DNA from 2 places in the Micromonospora sp. NPDC002389 genome. Region 2 is predicted to be linked to the other one. Evidence: riboswitches for the same ligand, from Rfam matches in the RefSeq annotation. Region 2 holds a riboswitch; the other holds the start of a gene.
What was found. Region 2 has a riboswitch for ZMP and ZTP ahead of ABT008_RS07010 (bifunctional 5,10-methylenetetrahydrofolate dehydrogenase/5,10-methenyltetrahydrofolate cyclohydrolase). Riboswitches for the same ligand answer to the same signal wherever they lie in the genome.
Positions count from the first base shown of each region.

Region 1: another riboswitch for ZMP and ZTP. It lies ahead of ABT008_RS17500 (glycine hydroxymethyltransferase); the one in region 2 lies ahead of ABT008_RS07010 (bifunctional 5,10-methylenetetrahydrofolate dehydrogenase/5,10-methenyltetrahydrofolate cyclohydrolase).

Region 1 covers NZ_JBEOWP010000008.1:169,869-179,172, reverse strand. The annotation lists gene ABT008_RS17510 (Lrp/AsnC family transcriptional regulator) at 1-146, shown strand, start outside; gene ABT008_RS17505 (DNA polymerase domain-containing protein) at 154-1,125, opposite strand; ZMP/ZTP riboswitch at 1,233-1,322, shown strand; gene ABT008_RS17500 (glycine hydroxymethyltransferase) at 1,341-2,777, shown strand; gene ABT008_RS17495 (hypothetical protein) at 2,831-3,082, opposite strand; gene ABT008_RS17490 (hypothetical protein) at 3,204-3,464, opposite strand; gene ABT008_RS17485 (MmcQ/YjbR family DNA-binding protein) at 3,626-4,030, shown strand; gene ABT008_RS17480 (excalibur calcium-binding domain-containing protein) at 4,330-4,587, opposite strand; gene ABT008_RS17475 (GNAT family N-acetyltransferase) at 5,037-5,600, opposite strand; gene ABT008_RS17470 (glycine betaine ABC transporter substrate-binding protein) at 5,726-6,697, opposite strand; gene ABT008_RS17465 (GTP-binding protein) at 6,793-7,383, opposite strand; gene ABT008_RS17460 (DUF742 domain-containing protein) at 7,367-7,801, opposite strand; gene ABT008_RS17455 (roadblock/LC7 domain-containing protein) at 7,798-8,223, opposite strand; gene ABT008_RS17450 (sensor histidine kinase) at 8,213-9,304, opposite strand, start outside.
Region 2 covers NZ_JBEOWP010000003.1:187,133-196,436, forward strand. The annotation lists gene ABT008_RS07000 (TetR/AcrR family transcriptional regulator) at 1-356, opposite strand, end outside; gene ABT008_RS07005 (FAD-dependent monooxygenase) at 412-1,473, shown strand; ZMP/ZTP riboswitch at 1,524-1,607, shown strand; gene ABT008_RS07010 (bifunctional 5,10-methylenetetrahydrofolate dehydrogenase/5,10-methenyltetrahydrofolate cyclohydrolase) at 1,633-2,493, shown strand; gene ABT008_RS07015 (endonuclease/exonuclease/phosphatase family protein) at 2,490-3,269, opposite strand; gene ABT008_RS07020 (sulfite exporter TauE/SafE family protein) at 3,445-4,224, shown strand; gene ABT008_RS07025 (GNAT family N-acetyltransferase) at 4,258-5,034, shown strand; gene ABT008_RS07030 (GNAT family N-acetyltransferase) at 5,070-5,654, shown strand; gene def (peptide deformylase) at 5,637-6,143, opposite strand; gene ABT008_RS07040 (chorismate-binding protein) at 6,154-7,422, opposite strand; gene ABT008_RS07045 (DUF5999 family protein) at 7,519-7,719, shown strand; gene gcvP (aminomethyl-transferring glycine dehydrogenase) at 7,841-9,304, opposite strand, start outside.

The DNA.
Region 1 (9,304 bases), on a different contig from region 2:
ACGTACTCGCCCTGGTCCGGGCGCCGGACAACGCCACCCTGCGGGACGTGGTGCTGGACCGGGTCCAGCGCATCGCCGGGGTGCTGTCCACCCGGAGCTGGCTGGTCTTCGAGGAGTACGACGGCGTCCGCAGCCCGTGGGCCTGACCGCCGCTCAGCGCTCCGGCGGCGCGGCCAGCCCCTCCCGGTCGGCCAGCTCCAGCAGCGGGTCCAGCGAGAACCGTCGCCCGTCCAGACCGGCGTGCGGGTCGCCCCGCTCGGCGAACCGGGCCGGCACGGTGGTCACGTCGAAGTCCTCCGGGCGTACGTCGTCCAGCTCGGCCCAGTCGAGCGGGGCGGAGACCAGCGCCGCAGGCGTCGGCCGGATCGAGTACGCCGAGGTCATCGTGTGGTCCCGGGCCATCTGGTTGTAGTCGACGAAGACCGGCCGGTCGCGCTGGTCCCGCCACCAGGTGGTGGTGACCAGGTCCGGCCGGCGCCGCCGCATCTCGCCGCCGAGCGCCAGCACCGCCCGCCGGCAGTCGCCGAAGCTCCACCGGGGCTCGATCGGGACGTACACGTGCAGGCCGCGACCGCCGGTGGTCTTGGGGTAGCCGGTCAGGCCCAGTTCGTCGAGGAAGCCGTGCACCTCGTGCGCCACCGGGACGACCTGGTCGAACCCCACCCCGGGCAGCGGGTCCAGGTCGATCCGGAGCTGGTCCGGCCGCTCCACGTCGGCCCGGGTCACCGGCCACGGGTGGAACCGCAGGGTGCCCAGGTTGACCGCCCAGATCACCACCGCCAGCTCCCCCGGCGCGACCTCGTCGGCGCTGCGCCCGCTGGGGAACGTGATGTGCGCGGTGCCCACCCAGTCGGGCGCGCCGGCCGGCACCCGCTTCTGATAGAAGGCGTCGCCCCGGTTGTCCTGCCGGGTGGCGACCGTCGCCCCCTCGAACACGCCACGCGGCCAGCGCTCCAGCATGGTCGGCCGGTCCCTGAGCGCGCGCAGGATCCCGTCGCCGACGGCGAGGAAGTAGCGCACCACGTCGAGCTTGGTCAGCCCGCGCTCCGGGAAGTACGGCTTGTCCGGGCTGGAGACGCGTACCACCCGCCGCCCCACCCGGATCTCCTCGGCCGCGGTCGCCATCTGCCGAGCGTACGACGCGTACGGCCGACGCGGGGGCGACCTCGCGGGCCGGTCGGGACCGGTCCGACCCGGTGTGCGCGGGGCCGGGTAGCCGACCCGCTAGGATCGGCGGGGGCCGTGACTGGCGCGTCGAGATGGAGCACCATCGGGAAGCGGCCCCGTCATGAGGACGCACGCCGAGCGCCTGGGCCTTCCGTACGTCACCAGGAGGTCGCATGCCGCCGAACGCCGAATCCGCCGCCTTCCGCAGCGCGCTGGAGGTCATCCGCGCCGTCGAGCCCCGGGTGGCCGACGCCATCGGTGCGGAGCTGGCCGACCAGCGCGAGTCGCTCAAGCTGATCGCCAGCGAGAACTACGCCTCGCCGGCCACCCTGCTGGCGATGGGCAACTGGTTCAGCGACAAGTACGCCGAGGGCACGGTCGGGCGCCGGTTCTACGCCGGCTGCCAGAACGTCGACACGGTCGAGGCGCTCGCCGCCGAGCACGCCCGGGAGCTGTTCGGCGCGACGCACGCGTACGTGCAGCCGCACTCGGGCATCGACGCGAACCTGGTGGCGTTCTGGGCCATCCTGGCCGACCGGGTGGAGTCCCCCGCGCTCAAGCGTGCGCAGGCCCGGCACGTCAACGACCTCACCGAGCAGGACTGGTTCGCGCTCCGCCGGGAGCTGGGCGACCAGCGGATGCTCGGCATGTCGCTGGACGCGGGCGGTCACCTCACCCACGGCTTCCGGCCCAACATCTCCGGCAAGATGTTCGACCAGCGCAGCTACGGCACCGACCCGGCCACCGGTCTGATCGACTACGACCGGGTCGCCGAGGCGGCCCGCGAGTTCCGGCCGCTGGTGCTGGTCGCCGGCTACTCGGCGTACCCGCGCAAGGTGAACTTCCGGATCATGCGGGAGATCGCCGACTCGGTCGGCGCCACCCTCATGGTGGACATGGCCCACTTCGCCGGTCTGGTCGCCGGCAAGGTCTTCACCGGCGACTTCGACCCGGTGCCGCACGCGCACATCGTCACCACCACCACGCACAAGTCACTGCGCGGCCCGCGCGGCGGCATGGTGCTCTGCGGCCCGGAGCTGGCCGACCAGGTGGACCGGGGCTGCCCGATGGTGCTCGGCGGCCCGCTGCCACACGTGATGGCCGCCAAGGCGGTCGCGCTGGCCGAGGCGCGTCGCCCCGACTTCGCCGACTACGCCCAGCGGATCGTCGACAACGCCCAGGCGCTGGCCGACGGGCTGCTGCGTCGGGGCGCCACGCTGGTCACCGGCGGCACCGACAACCACCTGGTGCTCATCGACGTCACCGGCTACGGGCTGACCGGTCGGCAGGCCGAGCAGGCGCTGCTGGACTCGGGCATCGTGACCAACCGCAACGCGGTGCCGCAGGACGCCAACGGCGCCTGGTACACCTCGGGCATCCGGATCGGCACGCCCGCGCTGACCACCCGTGGGCTGGGCACGGCCGAGATGGACGGCACCGCCGAGCTGATCCACACGGTGCTCAGCCAGACCAGCGCCGGCGCGAACCCGGACGGCACCGCCTCCAAGGCAAAGTACGTGCTGGACCCCGCGCTCGCGGACAAGGTCAGCCGGCAGGCCGGCGAGTTGCTCGCCGGGTTCCCGCTGTACCCGAACGTCGACCTGGGCTGACGACGGACGTGCGCCGGGCCGGTGTCACCGGCCCGGCGCGCGCCGCGAGCGGATCAGGCGTAGTCGAACGTCCAGAGGAACCACTGGGCGCTCTGCGGGGCGGCACTCTGCTCGCAGTACCACCAGTCCCACCGGTTCTCGCTGATGCCCGAGGCACCGTACGACTGACAGAAGGTGTAGCTGTAGTAGACCCCGCGCAGCGTCCCGCCGGGCGGATCCGCCGCAGCCGGTGCCGCACCGACCACCAGCGCCGCGCCCACCGTGGCGAGCGCCGCCACCGGCGCCAGCATCCTGCGTTTGCGCATGAGTACCCCCTGCAACAGACCGGTCGACGCACACGCATCGACATCTGTCGACAAGCGTGACGACGCCCGGGACGCGCCGTCAACGCGTTCCCGGGCGGTGGTCGACCGACGGTGGGGTGGACTAGTTCAGCGGGCGCTTGAGGTGGTATCGGTGCACCTCGGTGCTGCCCTGGACGTTGTTGACGTCCTCGGCGGCGGTGACCAGTTCCCAGCCTTCCCGGCCGTACCGGTTGAGGTGTGCCACGGCGGTGTCGCCGTACGCGGTGATGTCCTTACGGGATCCGTCCGGGCCGTACCAGACGAACGAGACGTGGAAATTGCGGCCCTGTCCCTGGTAACGGCGAACCAGCAGGGCGTACTCCCAGGCAACCATGCCGCCCATTATGGCCGTCCACGCAGGAGCACGGTACGGCGAAGGTCACCGTTCGCTTTCCGGCGAACGCGGTGTGTCGCCGTCGAGGTGCGCGTGGCGCCGCGTCCGACACGCCGTACGGGACCGGTGCGCGCCTCCTGCCGGCCTCGGTCGGGGCGTATGGTCGGGCGGTGGCCAGTTGGGATGACGTCCGCCGGATCGCGTTGAGCCTGCCGGAGACCGGCGAGCGCCCCTCCTACGACGGGCTGCCCGCCTGGACCGTACGGGACAAGTCCTTCGTGTGGGAGCGGCCCTTGCGCCGCACCGACCTCGACGCGCTCGGACCGGCCGCGCCGGACGGCCCGATCCTCGGCGTACGCGTCGCCGACCTCGGCGTCAAGGAGGCGCTGCTCGCTGACGACCCCGCCGTCTACCTGACCACGCCCCACCTCGACGGCTACCCGGCGGTGCTGGTGCAGTTGGACCGGATCGACGAGGCCGAACTGACCGAGATCGTCACGGAGGCGTGGTTCGCCCGCGCGCCGAAGCGGCTCGCCGCCGCCCACCGGGCCGCGACGGCACCGCCCGAAGCCTGACGCCGCACCCACCGAACCGCCCCTGCCCCGGCTGCCAGCGCCCTTCTGGTCAGGCCGTCATCCGCCGGGCCGCCTGCTGCGCGCAGAGCAGTCTGGCTGGCGACCGCCGAGGGCACCCCGCCTGCCCCACCTGCCCCGCCTGCCCCGCCGGCCCCGCCGGCCCCGCCGATCATGGAGTTGTGGTAGGCGAAATACCTCTGTTCACGGCTTTCGCGCAGGCCGTTACTCCATGATCGGCGAGGTGGCGGACCGGCATCACCGGTGGCAGGCCGGGAGTGTCCCGAGCCCGTGGCCAGCCGCTATCGCTTTTCGCAGGCGACGCCGTCCTTGTCACGGTCGAGTTTGGTGTTCGCGTTGTAGATCGCCGTCGAAACCTTGAAGTTCGTGACCGGCTTCGTTCTGCCGCGAACCTTGTCCCGTGCGCCCTTCTTGCCGACGCCATGCCGGTACTTCTTGTTCAGCGCGGTGCAGTTCTTGAACTTCGTCGGGGCAGCCTGTGCGGGCGACACCACGGCCACTGTGCCCCCGGCCAGCGCCAAGGTGACGACGAGTGCCATCCGGACCAGTCTGGAAACCAATCCATCCTCCATATCGGATAGTGGGTGGAGAAGGCACGCTACCGCCACATGAATCGGCATAGCGCCCTCCACCCGACTCGTCCGGCAGGGCTTACGGCGGCACTTCCATCACCATCCAGGCAGCACCTTCGACGCAACGCCGCCCGAGGTCTGACAGCTCGGATGACACCGAGCTGGTCACCGGCACAGAAGTCCCACCGGCCGCCGGAGAAGCCCCCGCTTACCGAAGATCACGCTCGATCCCGGATCGAGTGGTATCCGAGCGCGACGATGACCACTCGATCCCGGATCGAGCGTGATCTTGCAGTGGAGGAAGGAGGATGGGCCTGGTGCGGGCCGCGAGCGGACCGGGTGGAGCGGGTGGAGCGGGTGGAGCGGGTGGAGCCGGGCGGACGGGTGGAGCGAGCGGAGCGGGCGGGTGGAGCGGGTCAGCGTCGCATCACCCAGACCGGGATCGGGTCGGTCAGCGTGTCGACCAGCTCCCACCCGGCACGTCGGTAGATCTCGACGTTGACCGGGTTGCCGGTCTCCAGCACGGCCGGCAGGCCGTCGTCGGCGGCCCGACGCAGCCCCGCGCTCATCGCGGCCCTTCCCAGGCGGCGACCGGCGTGCGCCGGGTGGGTGCCGAGTATGCCCAGGTACCAGTGCGGATGGCGGGGCAGGACGGCACGCAGCGCCTGGTCGTAGGCGTGCACCCGGCGCAGCGCGTCGTCGGGCAAGGCCGGGCGACGTCCGTCGTCGAGGATGGCCGTACCGGCGACCGGCGGCTCCCAGATGGCGGTCGCGGCACCCCGCTCGACGGTCCAGACGGTGCCCTTGACCACCTGCTTGTCGAAGAGGTGACCGAAGAGGACGGCAGCCGACCGTGCGTAGCTCTCGTCGTCGGAAAAGAAGAAGCGAACGACGGGATCCGTGACGAACGCGGCCACCAAAGCGTCGACCACCGGCGTCCGGTCCGCTGGAGTCGCGACACCGACCTCGGGAGCATGCACGAGATCGGACTCTAGTCGTCCGGGACGCGCCCCGCTGACCGGTCGACGGCGTGGCCCGAGACCGGGCCACGCCGCCGCGCTCTGTCCGGCGGCCGATCGGTACGCGGTCCGCCGGGTGGGCCGACTCAGTCGGCGGGCAGCCAGTCCTGCCAGACGTCCGGGTTGGCGTCCAGCCACTTCTTGGCGGCCTCGTCGTGGGACAACTCGTCGACCGTGAGGTAGCGGGCCACCTCGTTCTGCTGGGCGTTGGTCCACTGGAAGTTCTTGATCAGTTCGGCGGCCGGGTTGCCGGACTCGGCGAACTCCCGGTTGGCGATCTTGTCGAGGTCGTAGGGCTGGTAGTCGCAGGCCACCTTCTCCGGGTCCACGTCACAGCCCGGGGTGTAGGGCGGCAGCTTGACGTGCACCAGGTCGACCTCGGCGAGGAACCACTGCGGCGCATAGAAGTAGCCGATCGCCGGCCGACGGTCGCGCTCCGCCTCCCGGAACGCCTCGATGAGCTTGTCTTCGCTGCCCACGGTGCTGACGGTGTAGTTCAGCTTCAGGTTGCGGATCAACGCCCGGTCGTTGGTCTCGTACGAGGGGTCGCCGTTGAGCAGGACACCCCGGCCGCCGGAGGTGGGCGTCCGGAACAGGTAGGCGTAGTCGTTGAGGTTGCGCCAGTTGGTGATGTTGGGGTGCTGCTCGACCAGCCACGGCGTCACGTACCAGCCGACGACGCCCTTGTTGCCGGTCATGCCGTGCTCGACGGCCTTGCGTTCCTCGTCGATGTACTTCTTCTTCAGTCCCTCACGGCCCCAGTTCTCCAGGATGACGTCGGTGCTGCCGGCGGCGACCTCCTCCCATGCCTCCTCTGCGGTGAGGTCCTTGACCACCACCGTGCAGTTGAGCCGGTTCTTGGCCAGGTAGCCGATCACCGCGAGGTTCGCCTCGTACCCGATCCACGGCAGGTTGGCCAGCGTCAGCGTGCCGCACTCCGTCCGCTCCGGCGGCCCCGGCGGCGCGACCCGGGGCTGGATGTCGGCTGCGCAGCCGGTCAGTGCCAGTGCGGCCACGCAGGCGAGGGCCGCCGCCCTGGTCCACCCTGATCTCTGCATCGCTGCCTCTTCTCCTCTTCGTCGTTGCGCCCGGCCGCGGGGCCGGAGGGGTGCGGCCGTCCGCTGGGCCGGAGGGGTGCTGGGGCGTCCGCTGGTCAGCGACCGGCGCCGGCCCGCGCGAGGCGTTGCGCCAGCACCACCTCGGTGAGCGCAACGAGCACCTGCTTGACCGACTCCCGCTGACGCGCGTCGCACTCCACCAGCACCACGTCGTCGGCCACGCCGAGGGCCTCGCGCACCTCGGCCAGCGCGAAGCGGCGGGTCGCCTCGAACGTGTTGACGGCCAGCAGGAACGGGATGTGATGGTCCTCGAAGTAGTCGATGGCCGGGAAGCAGTCCTCGATCCGCCGGGTGTCGATCAGCACGACCGCACCCAGCGCGCCGTCCACCAGGTCGTCCCAGAGGAAGGCGAACCGGTCCTGTCCGGGCGTGCCGAACAGGTACATCAGCAGGGACTCGTCGAGGCTGATCCGGCCGAAGTCCAGGGCCACGGTGGTGGTGGTCTTGCCGGACACCACCGAGGTGTCGTCGACCCCCACCGAGACCTCGGTCAGGTCGGCCTCGGTGACGAGCGGCTCGATCTCCGACACCGCGCCGACGAAGGTGGTCTTGCCGACGCCGAACCCCCCGCTCACCACGATCTTGACCGCGGTGGGTGTGGGCGGCTGGCTAGAGAGCGCGGACACGGTCCCTGATCCTCTCGATCATGGCGACGGAGAGCTCGCCCTGTTCCTCACGGCGCAGGTAGCCCTCGCTGAGCAGGTCTGCCACCAGCACCCGGGTGACGCCGAGCGGCACCCGCAGCGCCACCGCCAGGTCGGCCACGGTGATCGGCCGCTGGCACAACTCGACGATCCGGCGGGCCTCGAAACGCAGCGGCGCGGAGAGCGCCGCCGGTTGGGCGGAGAGCAACGTCTCCACCCGCAGGCCGTCCTGAACCGGCCGAGTACGTCCGCCGGTGAGCAGGAACGGACGTACCGCCTCCGCGTCGGACGGCTCCGGTGTGGACGGCGGTGGCTCGGGAGCCGGGCCGTCCGACGCCGGGGCAGCGGTCCAGTACGGGATCATCCGCGGGTCGGGCAGCCGCGGTCCGGCACCGCTCACCGGGGCAGCACCCGTCTCGACTCGGAGATCAAAGCGGGTGTCAGCATGCTGCCGAACCGGTCGGCGAGCAGCGAGATCTCGTAGCCGACCAGGCCCAGGTCGCAGTCCCCGTCGGCGAGCACCCCCAGGCAACTGCCGTCGCTGATCGCCGACACCAGCAGGAAGCCGCGCCTCATCTCGATCATGATGAGTTTCAGCCCGTCGAAGTCGTACTTGCGGGAGGCGGTCCGGGCCAGGCTGGCCATGCTGGACACGATCGCGGCGAGTTGGTCGCCGGCACCCCGGTTGAGACCTGCGGAGACGGCGATGAGCAACCCGTCGGACGAGACGGCGACCGCGTCCCGTACCCCGTCCGTCTGCCGGACGAAGTTCGCCAGCAGCCAGTTCAACTGGTGTGGATCGCTCTGGATGTCAACCTTCACGGGCCCCCCAAGGCTCGGTCGTGGTGTCGTCGCTGGACCGGGTCGGTGGTGCCGGCCGGTCGACCTGGCCGCGGAGCGTTCCGGCCCGCAGCGCGGTCAACCGGTTCCGGATCTCCATCGGCGAGTCGTCCATGGCGGCCGGACGCGGCGCGGACGCGACCGGGTCGGCGGCCGGTGCGGGCGCGCTGGCACGCCGCTCGCGGGGCAGGCGTTTGCGCAGCCCGTTGGTGGTGCGCTCCTCCACCGGGCCGACGGCGGACACCTCGCCGGCGATGGTGGGCGGCCGACCGGCGACGGGCCGGTCATGCCCGCGCGGCGCGGCGGGCGCGACGCGGGTGGCGTGCGGCGGCGCGTCGATGGCGGTTCGCGGACCGACCCCGGCGATGCCGACGGCGGGCGTCGGACGGGCGGCGGGCACCGACGGCAGGAGCGGCGGCGCGGCCGGTTCGGCGGCCACCCGGGCGGTGGTGGAGGTGACCGTGATGGCCGTCTGCGTGGTGCCGACCGCGTCCGCCCCGTCGTCCGGGGCGATCGCGTTCCGGTTGGTCAGCACCGTGGCGGGCAGCAGCACCCGGGCGGTCACCCCGGTCACCGGGGAGGGTGCGAGCTGCACGTCGATGCCGAGGTCCCGGGCGAGCTGACCGACCACGTGGTGGCCGAGGTAGCGGGTCGGGGCCGAGACGTAGTCGACCTCGCCGCGCAGGCGGGCGTTGGCCTCGGCCAGGTCCTCGGGCGACATGCCGATGCCCTGGTCGGTGATGGCCACGAGGTAACCGTCCCCGCTGCGCCGGCCCTGGATCTCCACGTCGGAGTCCGGCGGGGAGAAGGTCAGCCCGTTCTCGACCAGCTCGGCGAGCATGTGCGCGACCGCGCTGACGTTGGCGCCGACCACCCAGGCGTCGTCGATCCGGCGGATCTGCACCCGCCGGTACTCCTCGACCTCGGAGATGGCGGCCCGGATGACGTCGGCGATCGCGAGTGGCCGCGTCCACTGGCGGGGACCGCCGGCCCCCACCAGGACCAGCAGGCTCTCCGCGTTCCGGCGCATGCGGGTGGCCAGGTGGTCCAGCTCGAAGAGGTT
Region 2 (9,304 bases):
TGGTGTTGCAGGGCGGGGTGGTGGGCGGCTTCGGCGAAGATCGCGAGTCGGGCGAGGGTGAGGGCGCGGTGGGTGGTGCTGAGGTCGTGGACGAGGCGGCCGAGGGCGGTGGTGAAGGTGGCGGGGTCGATGCGGTCGAGGGTGCCGGCGAGGTGGTTCCAGCCGGTGGTTTCGAGGTCGAGGATGCGGGTGAGGACGCCGGCGATGAGGGCTTCGCGGGTGCGGTAGCGGTTGGAGGTGGAGCCGGTGGGGAGTTCGGCCTGGTCGTCGACGGCGCGGTGGGTGAGGTGGCGGGGGCCGCGGGTGCCGAGGACGGCGATGGCGGCGTCGAGGAGGCGTTGTTGGCGGGCGTCCACGTGAGGGAGACTACAGCAGTAGTGCAGGCAACTACAGTTGTAGTACGGTCGGGTGATGCGAGGATCAGCGGCCGTCATCGGAGGCGGCGTGGGTGGGCTGGCGGTGGCGGTGGGACTGCTGCGCGCCGGGTGGTCGGTGACGGTGTTCGAGCGGGCGGCGGGGCTGCCCGAGACGGGCACCGGGTTGGGGATCTGGCCGTCGGCGTTGCGGGCGTTGGATCGCCTCGGTGTGGGTGCGTCCGCGCGAGAACGGGGGCGGGCGCAGCCGGACGGGGCGATGCGTCGCCCGGACGGGACGGTGATCGCCCGGTTGGACGTGGGGCGGATCCGGCGGCGGCACGGTGAGGGGGTGCTGCTGCTGTCGCGGCCGGCGCTGCTGGGTCTGTTGGCGGAGGCGTTGCCGGCGGGCACGGTGCGTTTCGGCGCGCCGGTGGCGGGTCCGGCGGAGCTGGATGACGGGTACGACGTGGTGGTCGGCGCGGACGGGATCCGCAGCGCGACCCGGGCGGCGATGTTCGGTGACCGGTTTCCGCTGCGCTATTCGGGGGTGACGGCGTGGCGTGGCACGGTCCCGTTGGAGGTGGCCTCCGGTGGGGAGACGTGGGGTCCGGGGCGCAAGTTCGGGGTGACGCCGCAGGGTCCCGGGGTGGCCAACTGGTATGCGGCGGTGGCCGCGCCGGAGGGTTTCCGGCCTCCGGAGGGTGATCTGGCGGCGTTGCGGCGGTGGTTCGGTGACTGGCACGACCCGGTGCCGGCGGTGCTGGATCGCATCGACGCGGCCGGGGTGTTGCAGCACGACGTGCACTACCTGCCGCCGCTGCCGACGTATGTGCGGGGGCGCTGGGTGTTGCTGGGCGACGCGGCGCACGCGATGACGCCGGATCTGGGGCAGGGCGCCTGCCAGGCGTTGATCGACGCGGTGGCGTTGTCGGAGGCGTTGGCGGCGGAGGCGGACGTGTCGTCGGCGTTGGCCCGGTACGACCGGGCGCGGCGGGTGCCGACGCAGCGGATGGCGGCGATGGCGGTGCGGGCGGGCCGGTTGGCGCAGGTGCGGCGGTTCACCGGGGTGCGGGACGTGGCGTTGCGGTTGGCGTTGGCGTTCGGTCCCCCGGGCTGACGGTTCCCCGGGGTTCGACGGTGGTGGTGGCGGCGTCGGGTGTGCAAGGCTGCGGGTGACGCGACTGGCGGCACCGGGGATGGGATCGACCATCGGGAAGCTCGTCGTGGAGGTCGTCCGCCTGGGCCTCCACGGTCGAGGTGAGCTATGTCCACGATGATGGAGACGGCCCGGTTGTTGCCTGGCGCGCCGGTGGCGGAGCGGATTCTGGCCGAGGTGGCCGAGGATGTGGCGGCGCTGCGGGCGGCGGGGGTGACTCCGGCGTTGGCGACGGTGCTGGTCGGTGACGACGCGGCGAGCGCCCGCTACATCGGGATCAAGCAGCGGCAGGCGGCGGAGCTGGGTTTCGCGTCGCCGCACGTGCGGTTGCCGGCGTCGGCGTCGCAGGCGGATCTGCACGCGGTGCTGGCGGAGCTGAACGCGGACCGGGGTGTGCACGGGGTGTTGGTGCAGCATCCGGTGCCGGGTGGGTTGGACTTCGACCGGGCGGTGCAGGTGTTGGACCCGGACAAGGACGTGGACGGGATGCATCCGGTGAACGTGGGGCGGTTGGCGCTCGGGTTGCCGGGTCCGGTGCCGTGTACGCCGGCGGGGGTGGAGGCGTTGTTGGCGTTCCACGGGGTGCCGGTGTCGGGTCGGGAGGTGGTGGTGTTGGGGCGTGGGGCGACGTTGGGGCGGCCGTTGGCGATGGTGTTGGCGCAGAAGCGGCCGACGGCGAATGCGGCGGTGACGGTGGTGCACACCGGGGTGGCGGACTGGCCTCGCTATACGCGGCGGGCGGAGATCCTGGTGGCGGCGGCGGGGGTGCCGGGGATCGTGCGGCCGGAGCATGTGCGGCCGGGTGCGGTGGTGGTCGGTGGTGGGGTGCGGTATGCGGGGCGCCGGTTGTTGCCGGATGTGGATCCGGCGTGTGAGCGGGTGGCGGGGGCGATCACGCCGCGGGTCGGTGGGGTGGGTCCGGTGACGGTGGCGATGGTGTTCCGTAACGCGGTGCGGGCGGCCCGGTCGGCGGTGGCCTAGCCGAGGTCGACCAGCAGGGGCCGGTGGTCGGAGATGGTGGCCAGCGGGGTGTGCACGGCGGTGACCGGTGGCAGCCGGTGCAGGTCCTGCCGGTCGGCGAGGATGTGGTCGAGTTGGACGCGGGGTTGCCCGGCGGGGTAGGTGGGGCGGCGGCCCAGGGGTTGCCAGCGGGACACCAGGCGGGCGGCCCAGGTGGGCAGGTTGAGGTCGCCGAGCAGTATGCGCGGGGCGGGCAGGGTGCGGAGGGCGCGGACGGCCTGGCGGAGTTGGCGGATGTTCCAGCCGGGCACGAAGGACAGGTGTGTGGCGGCGACGGTGAGGGGTCCGTGGGGGGTGTCCAGGACGGCGGCGAGGACGACGCGGGGTTCGTCGTGCAGAAGGATGAGGCCGCCGCCGGGGCCGGGTACGTAGACCGGGGACCGTAGTGGTGCCGGGCGTAGGCGGGTGATGCGCCAGGTGGTGACCCGGTGGCGGGAGACGAGGCCGACGCCGTAGCAGGGTTCGCCGTGGCCGTCGTCGTCGTGGCGCAGGGGGCGGAACGCTTCGCCGGGGGTGCCGACGACGGCGGCGGCGAAGCGGTGTTCGGTGGCGCCGAGGGCCTGGGCGGCGATGGCGGTGAGGTCGTGGTTGCCGCTGCGGGACTGGTCGCGGTCGACTTCCTGCAGGGCGAGCACGTCGGCGTCGAGGGCGGTGACGGCGGCGGTGAGGCGGGCCGGGTCGACCAGGCCGTCGGTCAGGGACCGGCCGTGCAGCAGGTTGAACGTGGCCAGGCGCACGGTGTCACCTTATCGACGCCGTGGCACAGTTGCCCGATGCTGCGGGTGTTGTTCTGTTCGACGCTGGTGTTCGTGGCGGTGGGCGCGGTCGGGGTGTGGCTGCGGAGGCGTCGGGGCCGGTGAGGCTGGCCACAGGCGGCGGCGTCGGGTGCCTCGGGGTGGGAAGAATGCCGCCGTGGATCTGGACCCGTCGACTGTCGCGCTGCTGCTGACCGCTGCCGCCCTGGCCGGTTGGGTGGATGCGGTGGTGGGTGGCGGCGGGTTGTTGTTGCTGCCGGCGTTGTTGGTGGCGGCGCCGGGGATGCCGCCGGCGACGGCGTTGGGCACGAACAAGTTGGCGGCGATCGCGGGGACGTCGGCGGCGGCGGTGACGTACGCGCGGCGTACGCGTATCGACTGGGCGGTGGCGGGGCCTGCGGCGGGTCTGGCGGTGCTCTGCGCGGGTGTGGGTGCGGCGTTGGCGGGTGCGGTGCCGCCGTCGGCGTACCGGCCGGTGGTGCTGGTGGTGTTGCTGTCGGTGGCGCTGTTCGTGGTGTTGCGGCCGAGGTTGGGGGTGTCGTCGTTTCCGGGGCGGCGTACCCGGGGGCGGGTCGTGGTGGCGGTGCTGGTGGCGGGGGTGGGTATCGCCCTGTACGACGGGTTGATCGGTCCGGGTACCGGCACGTTCCTGGTGGTGGCGTTCACGGCGCTGGTGGGGGCGGATTTCCTGCACGGGTCGGCGATGGCGAAGGTGGTGAACGCGGGGACGAACGCGGGGGCGTTGGCGGTGTTCGCGGTGACGGGGCACGTGTGGTGGCTGTTGGGTGCGGCGATGGCGGTGTGCAACATCGTCGGGGCGATGGTGGGGGCGCGGATGGCGTTGCGGCGGGGTGCGGGGTTCGTGCGGGGGGTGTTGCTGCTGGTGGTGGTGGCGTTGGTGGCGAAGCTGGGCTATGACCAGTGGTTGGCGGGGTGAGCGGCGCGACGCGGCGCGTGTGATCATCGGCGGGTGTCGGTGCGCGCGGAACACGACCGGGCCGTCCTGGCGGGCCTGTTGGGGCGGGATCCTCGGCTGCACGCGTACGAGTTGGGTGATCTGGACGATTTCTTCTGGCCGTACACGTCGTGGTTTCGGCGTGGGGACGCGGTGGTGTTGCTGTATCACGGGGCGGTGTCGCCGACGCTGGTGGCGTTGACGCGGCCGGCCGGGGTGGCGGCGGTGTCGGCGTTGCTGGGTGAGGTGGTGCCGGTGTTGCCGGCCCGGTTGGAGGCGCACCTGTCCCCCGGTGTGGAGGTGGCGTTGGCGGGGGCGTTCGAGGTGACGTCGTCGGGGACGCATCTGAAGATGGCGTGGACGGATCCGGGACGCGCGGCGGGGGTGTCGCCGGCGGGGGTGGTGTTGGGGCGGGCGGATCTGCCTCGGCTGCGGGAGCTGTACGCGGTCGCGTATCCGGGGAACTGGTTCGATTCGCGGATGGTGGACACCGGCCGGTATGTGGGGATCAGTGACGGTGGCCTGTTGGTGGCGGTGGCGGGGGTGCATGTCTTCTCCCCCACGTATCGGGTGGCGGCGGTGGGGAACGTGACGACGCGGCCGGGGTGGCGGGGTCGGGGGTTGGCGGCGGCGGTGGTGACGCGGCTGTGTGAGGTGTTACGGGCCGACGTGGATCATGTGACGTTGAACGTGAAGGCCGACAACGGGGCGGCGGTGCGGTTGTACGAGCGGTTGGGGTTCACCCGGGTGGCCGAGTACGGCGAGTTCCGGCTCCGCGCCGGTGGTCGCTGATTGTCGGTGGCGGTGGCGGCCCGGTGGCCGCGATGATGACGCGCGTGTCTCAGGTGATTCTGCGTACCGCGCGGTTGGTGTTGGCGCCGTTGGCGGATGTGCATCTGCCGCACGAGGTGGCGTTGGACGCCGATGCGGAGGTGATGCGGTTCCTGGGGCCGGTGCGGTCGGCAGCGGAGGTGGCGCGGCGGCACCGGGAGCGGGTGGCGGTGGCGCGGCGGGCGCCGGGGTTGGGGTTCTGGGCCGGGTCGACCGACGGTGAGTTCGTCGGCTGGTGGTTGTTGGAGCCGCCGTCGCGGGCTGATCAGGGGCCGGTGGTGGGGCAGGCCGAGTTGGGGTACCGGTTGGCGCGCCGGTTCTGGCGGCGGGGTCTGGCGTCGGAGGGGGCCCGGGAGCTGATCCGGCACGGTTTCGCCGACCTGGGGTTGTCGCGGATCTTCGCCGAGACGATGGCGGTCAACGTGGCGTCGCGGGCGACGATGGCGGCGGTGGGGATGCGGTATGTGCGCACGTTCCATCTGCCGTGGGCGGATCCGTTGCCGGGGGCGCAGGCCGGTGAGGTGGAGTACGCGTTGACCCGGGACGAGTGGGCGGCGGGCGGGTCAGGCGCGGCGGGGTGAGTCGAAGCGGCCGGCGCGGATCTCCCGCAGGGCGCGGCGGCGCACGTCGCCGCGCAGCGTGTCGACGTAGAGGCGGCCGGCGAGGTGGTCGGTCTCGTGTTGCAGGGCGCGGGCGAGGAAGCCGCTGCCGGCGATGGTGAGGGGTTCGCCGTGCTGGTCGTAGCCGTGTGCGGTGGCGTGCAGGGCGCGGGGGGTCGGGAAGTACAGGCCGGGGATGGACAGGCAGCCCTCGTCGTCGTCGGAGAGTTCGTCGGACAGTTCGAGGGTGGGGTTGACCATGTGGCCGCGGTGGCCGTCGGCGTCGTAGACGAACACCTGGGCGTTGACGCCGATCTGGGGTGCGGCGACGCCGGCGCGGCCGGGTGCGCCGAGCAGGGTGTCCATCAGGTCGGTGACCAGGGCGCGTAGGTCGGCGTCGAAGCTGGTGACGGGTTCGCTGGGGGTGCGCAGCACCGGGTCGCCGATGATTCGGATGTCCCGCATGGTCATGTCGGCAAGGTTATCGGTCGGTGGGGCCGGCGGTGGGGCGGCCGGGTGGGGTCGGGTCGAGGGCGGCGCGGACCGGGGCGGTCTTGGCGGCGGCTTCGGCGACCTCGGCGTGCGGGTCGCTGTCCCAGGTGATGCCGCCGCCGGCCCAGACGTGGACGGCGTGGCGGTCGGTGGCGGCGGTGCGGATGGTCAGGCCGAGGTCGAGGTGGTCGGGGCCGATCCAGCCGAGGGCGCCCATGCCGGCGCCGCGGCCGACGGGTTCGAGGGCGGCGATGTGGTGCAGGGCGGCGAGTTTGGGGGCGCCGGTGACGGAGCCGCCGGGGCAGACGGCGCGCAGCAGGTCGGCCAGGCCGAGGCCGTCGGCGACGGCGGCGCGGACGGTGGATTCGGCCTGCCACAGGTCGCACCAGCGGCGTACGGCGAACAGGTCGTCGACGCGGACGCTGCCGGTGCGGGCGACGCGGGCCAGGTCGTTGCGTTCGAGGTCGACGATCATGATGTGTTCGGCGCGTTCCTTGGCGGAGGTGAGCAGGTCGGCGCGGCCGGCGGCGGTGGCGGGTCGGGTGCCTTTGATGGGGCGGGTGGTGAGGGTGCCGGCGCGGACCTCGACGAGGGTTTCGGGGCTGGCGCAGCCGATGGCCCAGCCGTCGCCGGTCAGGACGCCGCCGTAGCGGGCGCCGGGGAGCCGGCCGAGGCGGGCCAGGGCGGGGCGGGGGTCGCCGTGGTAGGGGGCGGCGGCGTGGCCGACGACGTTGACCTGGTAGACGTCGCCGTGGCCGATGGCGGTGCGGACGGCGCGGACGGCGTCGGCGTGTGCGGTGGGGGTCCAGCTCTCGGTCCACGGGCCGCGCCACCACGTGCCGGACGGGGTGCCGGTGGTGGGGGTGTCGGTGTGGCCGTAGACGACGACGGCGACCTCGGGCAGGTCGGCGGGGTTGGCGGCGCCGGGGTCGCCGCCGGCGAGCAGGGCGCCGGCGGCGGCGGAGACGTACAGGGCGGCGCCGCAGACGCGGTCGTCGTGGTGGTGGGGGCGGGCGGGGCGGGCCAGGTCGTGCCGGGGTAGGCCGTGGGCGGCGAGGAAGTCCTCGACGGCGGTGGCGGGGTCGCCGCCGGCGGTGGGGCGCCACTGCCAGCGGGCGAGTTCGACGCGGCGGCCTCGGCAGGGTGTGGGCGCGGCCGGCGGGTCGAGCGGTGACGGATCGACCACCGTCCGTGGGAGCGCTTCCACGACGTCTGGTTGGTTGTGGCTCATCCGTTCAGCGGATTTCCTACGGACCACGCACGCTTCTGCTCGATGCGCCATGCGTTTGCTTGGTACTGTGCGTCACTGGTCATGTGAACCATGACACAGTGCCCCCACAGTCCGGAGAACCCGATGTGCCAGCACCAACCCACCTGCCCCTCCGCCGAAGCCACCGACCGGGAAGCCGCCAAGGTCATCGCCTGCTTCCGTGAGCAGGGCTGGAGCCTGCTCTGCAACGGCGTCATCATTTTCGAGGACACCGGCGAACTGCTGCCCGACGGCAGCAGCATCGCACCGCACCGCGGCCCCGCCCGACACGCCCTCGCCGCCTGACCTGCTCACGATCCGTCACGACTCTTCCCGCGTCGACCCAGGCTAGTCCCCGCTGCGGGGACCGTCACGACCAGGTCGACGCGACGCCGGGGCGGCAGGGACCGCCCCGGCGCGGCTGCCGTCAGCTCTCGTACGCCTGCGGCGACGGACACGAACACACCAGGTTCCGGTCGCCGTACCCGCCGTCGACCCGACGCACCGGCGGCCAGTACTTCCCCGCCCGGTCCACGCCGCTCGGGTAGCCGGCCACCGACCTCGGGTACGGGTGCGGCCACTCGTCGCCGGCCACCATCGCCGCCGTGTGCGGCGCGTTGGCCAGGGGGTTGTCCCCGGCCGGCCAGCGTCGGGCCGCCACCTCGTCGATCTCCGCCCGAATGGCGATCATCGCGTCGCAGAACCGGTCCAGCTCGGCCAGGTCCTCGCTCTCGGTCGGCTCCACCATCAGCGTCCCCGCCACCGGGAACGACATCGTCGGCGCGTGGAACCCGTAGTCGATCAACCGCTTGGCCACGTCGTCGACGCTCACGCCGGTCGCCTTCGTCACCGGCCGCAGGTCCAGGATGCACTCGTGGGCCACCAGGCCCTTGTTGCCCGCGTACAGCACCGGGAAGTGTTCCCGCAGCCGCGCCGCCACGTAGTTGGCCGCCAGCACCGCCACCCCGGTGGCCCGGGCCAGCCCGTCGGCGCCCATCATCCGCAGGTACACCCACGGGATCGGCAGGATGCCCGCCGACCCGTACCGGGCCGCCGAGATCGCCGGCCGCCCGTCCACCGGCGCACCACCAGGGTCACCCGGCAGGAACGGCGCCAGGTGCGCGCGCACCGCCACCGGACCCACGCCAGGACCACCGCCGCCGTGCGGGATGCAGAACGTCTTGTGCAGGTTCAGGTGCGACACGTCCGCCCCGAACCGGCCCGGCTTGGCGAACCCGACCAGCGCGTTGAGGTTCGCGCCGTCGACGTACACCTGACCACCGGCGTCGTGCACCTTCGCACACAGCGACGCGATGCCCGTCTCGTACACGCCGTGCGTCGACGGGTACGTCACCATGATCGCCGCCAGGGCGTCCCGATGCCTGTCGATCTTGGCGTCCAGGTCGACCAGGTCGACGTTGCCGTCGTCGTCGCAGCCGACCACCACCACCCGCATCCCGGCCATCACCGCGCTGGCGGCGTTCGTGCCGTGCGCCGACGACGGGATCAGACACACGTCCCGGTGCCTCTCACCCCGGTCGCGGTGGTACGCGCGAATGGCCAGCAACCCGGCCAACTCCCCCTGCGACCCGGCGTTGGGCTGCACACTGACCGCGTCGTAGCCGGTCACCTCGGCCAGCCACCCCTCCAACTGGCCGATCATCTCCCGGTAGCCGGCGGTCTGCTCCGCCGGGGCGAACGGGTGGATGTGGGCGAACTCCGCCCAGCTCACCGGCTCCATTTCGGTGGTGGCGTTCAGTTTCATCGTGCACGACCCCAGCGGGATCATGCCCCGGTCCAGCGCGTAGTCGAAGTCGGCCAGCCGCCGCAGGTAGCGCAGCATCGCCGTCTCCGAGTGGTGCGACCGGAACACCGGGTGGGTGAGGACGTC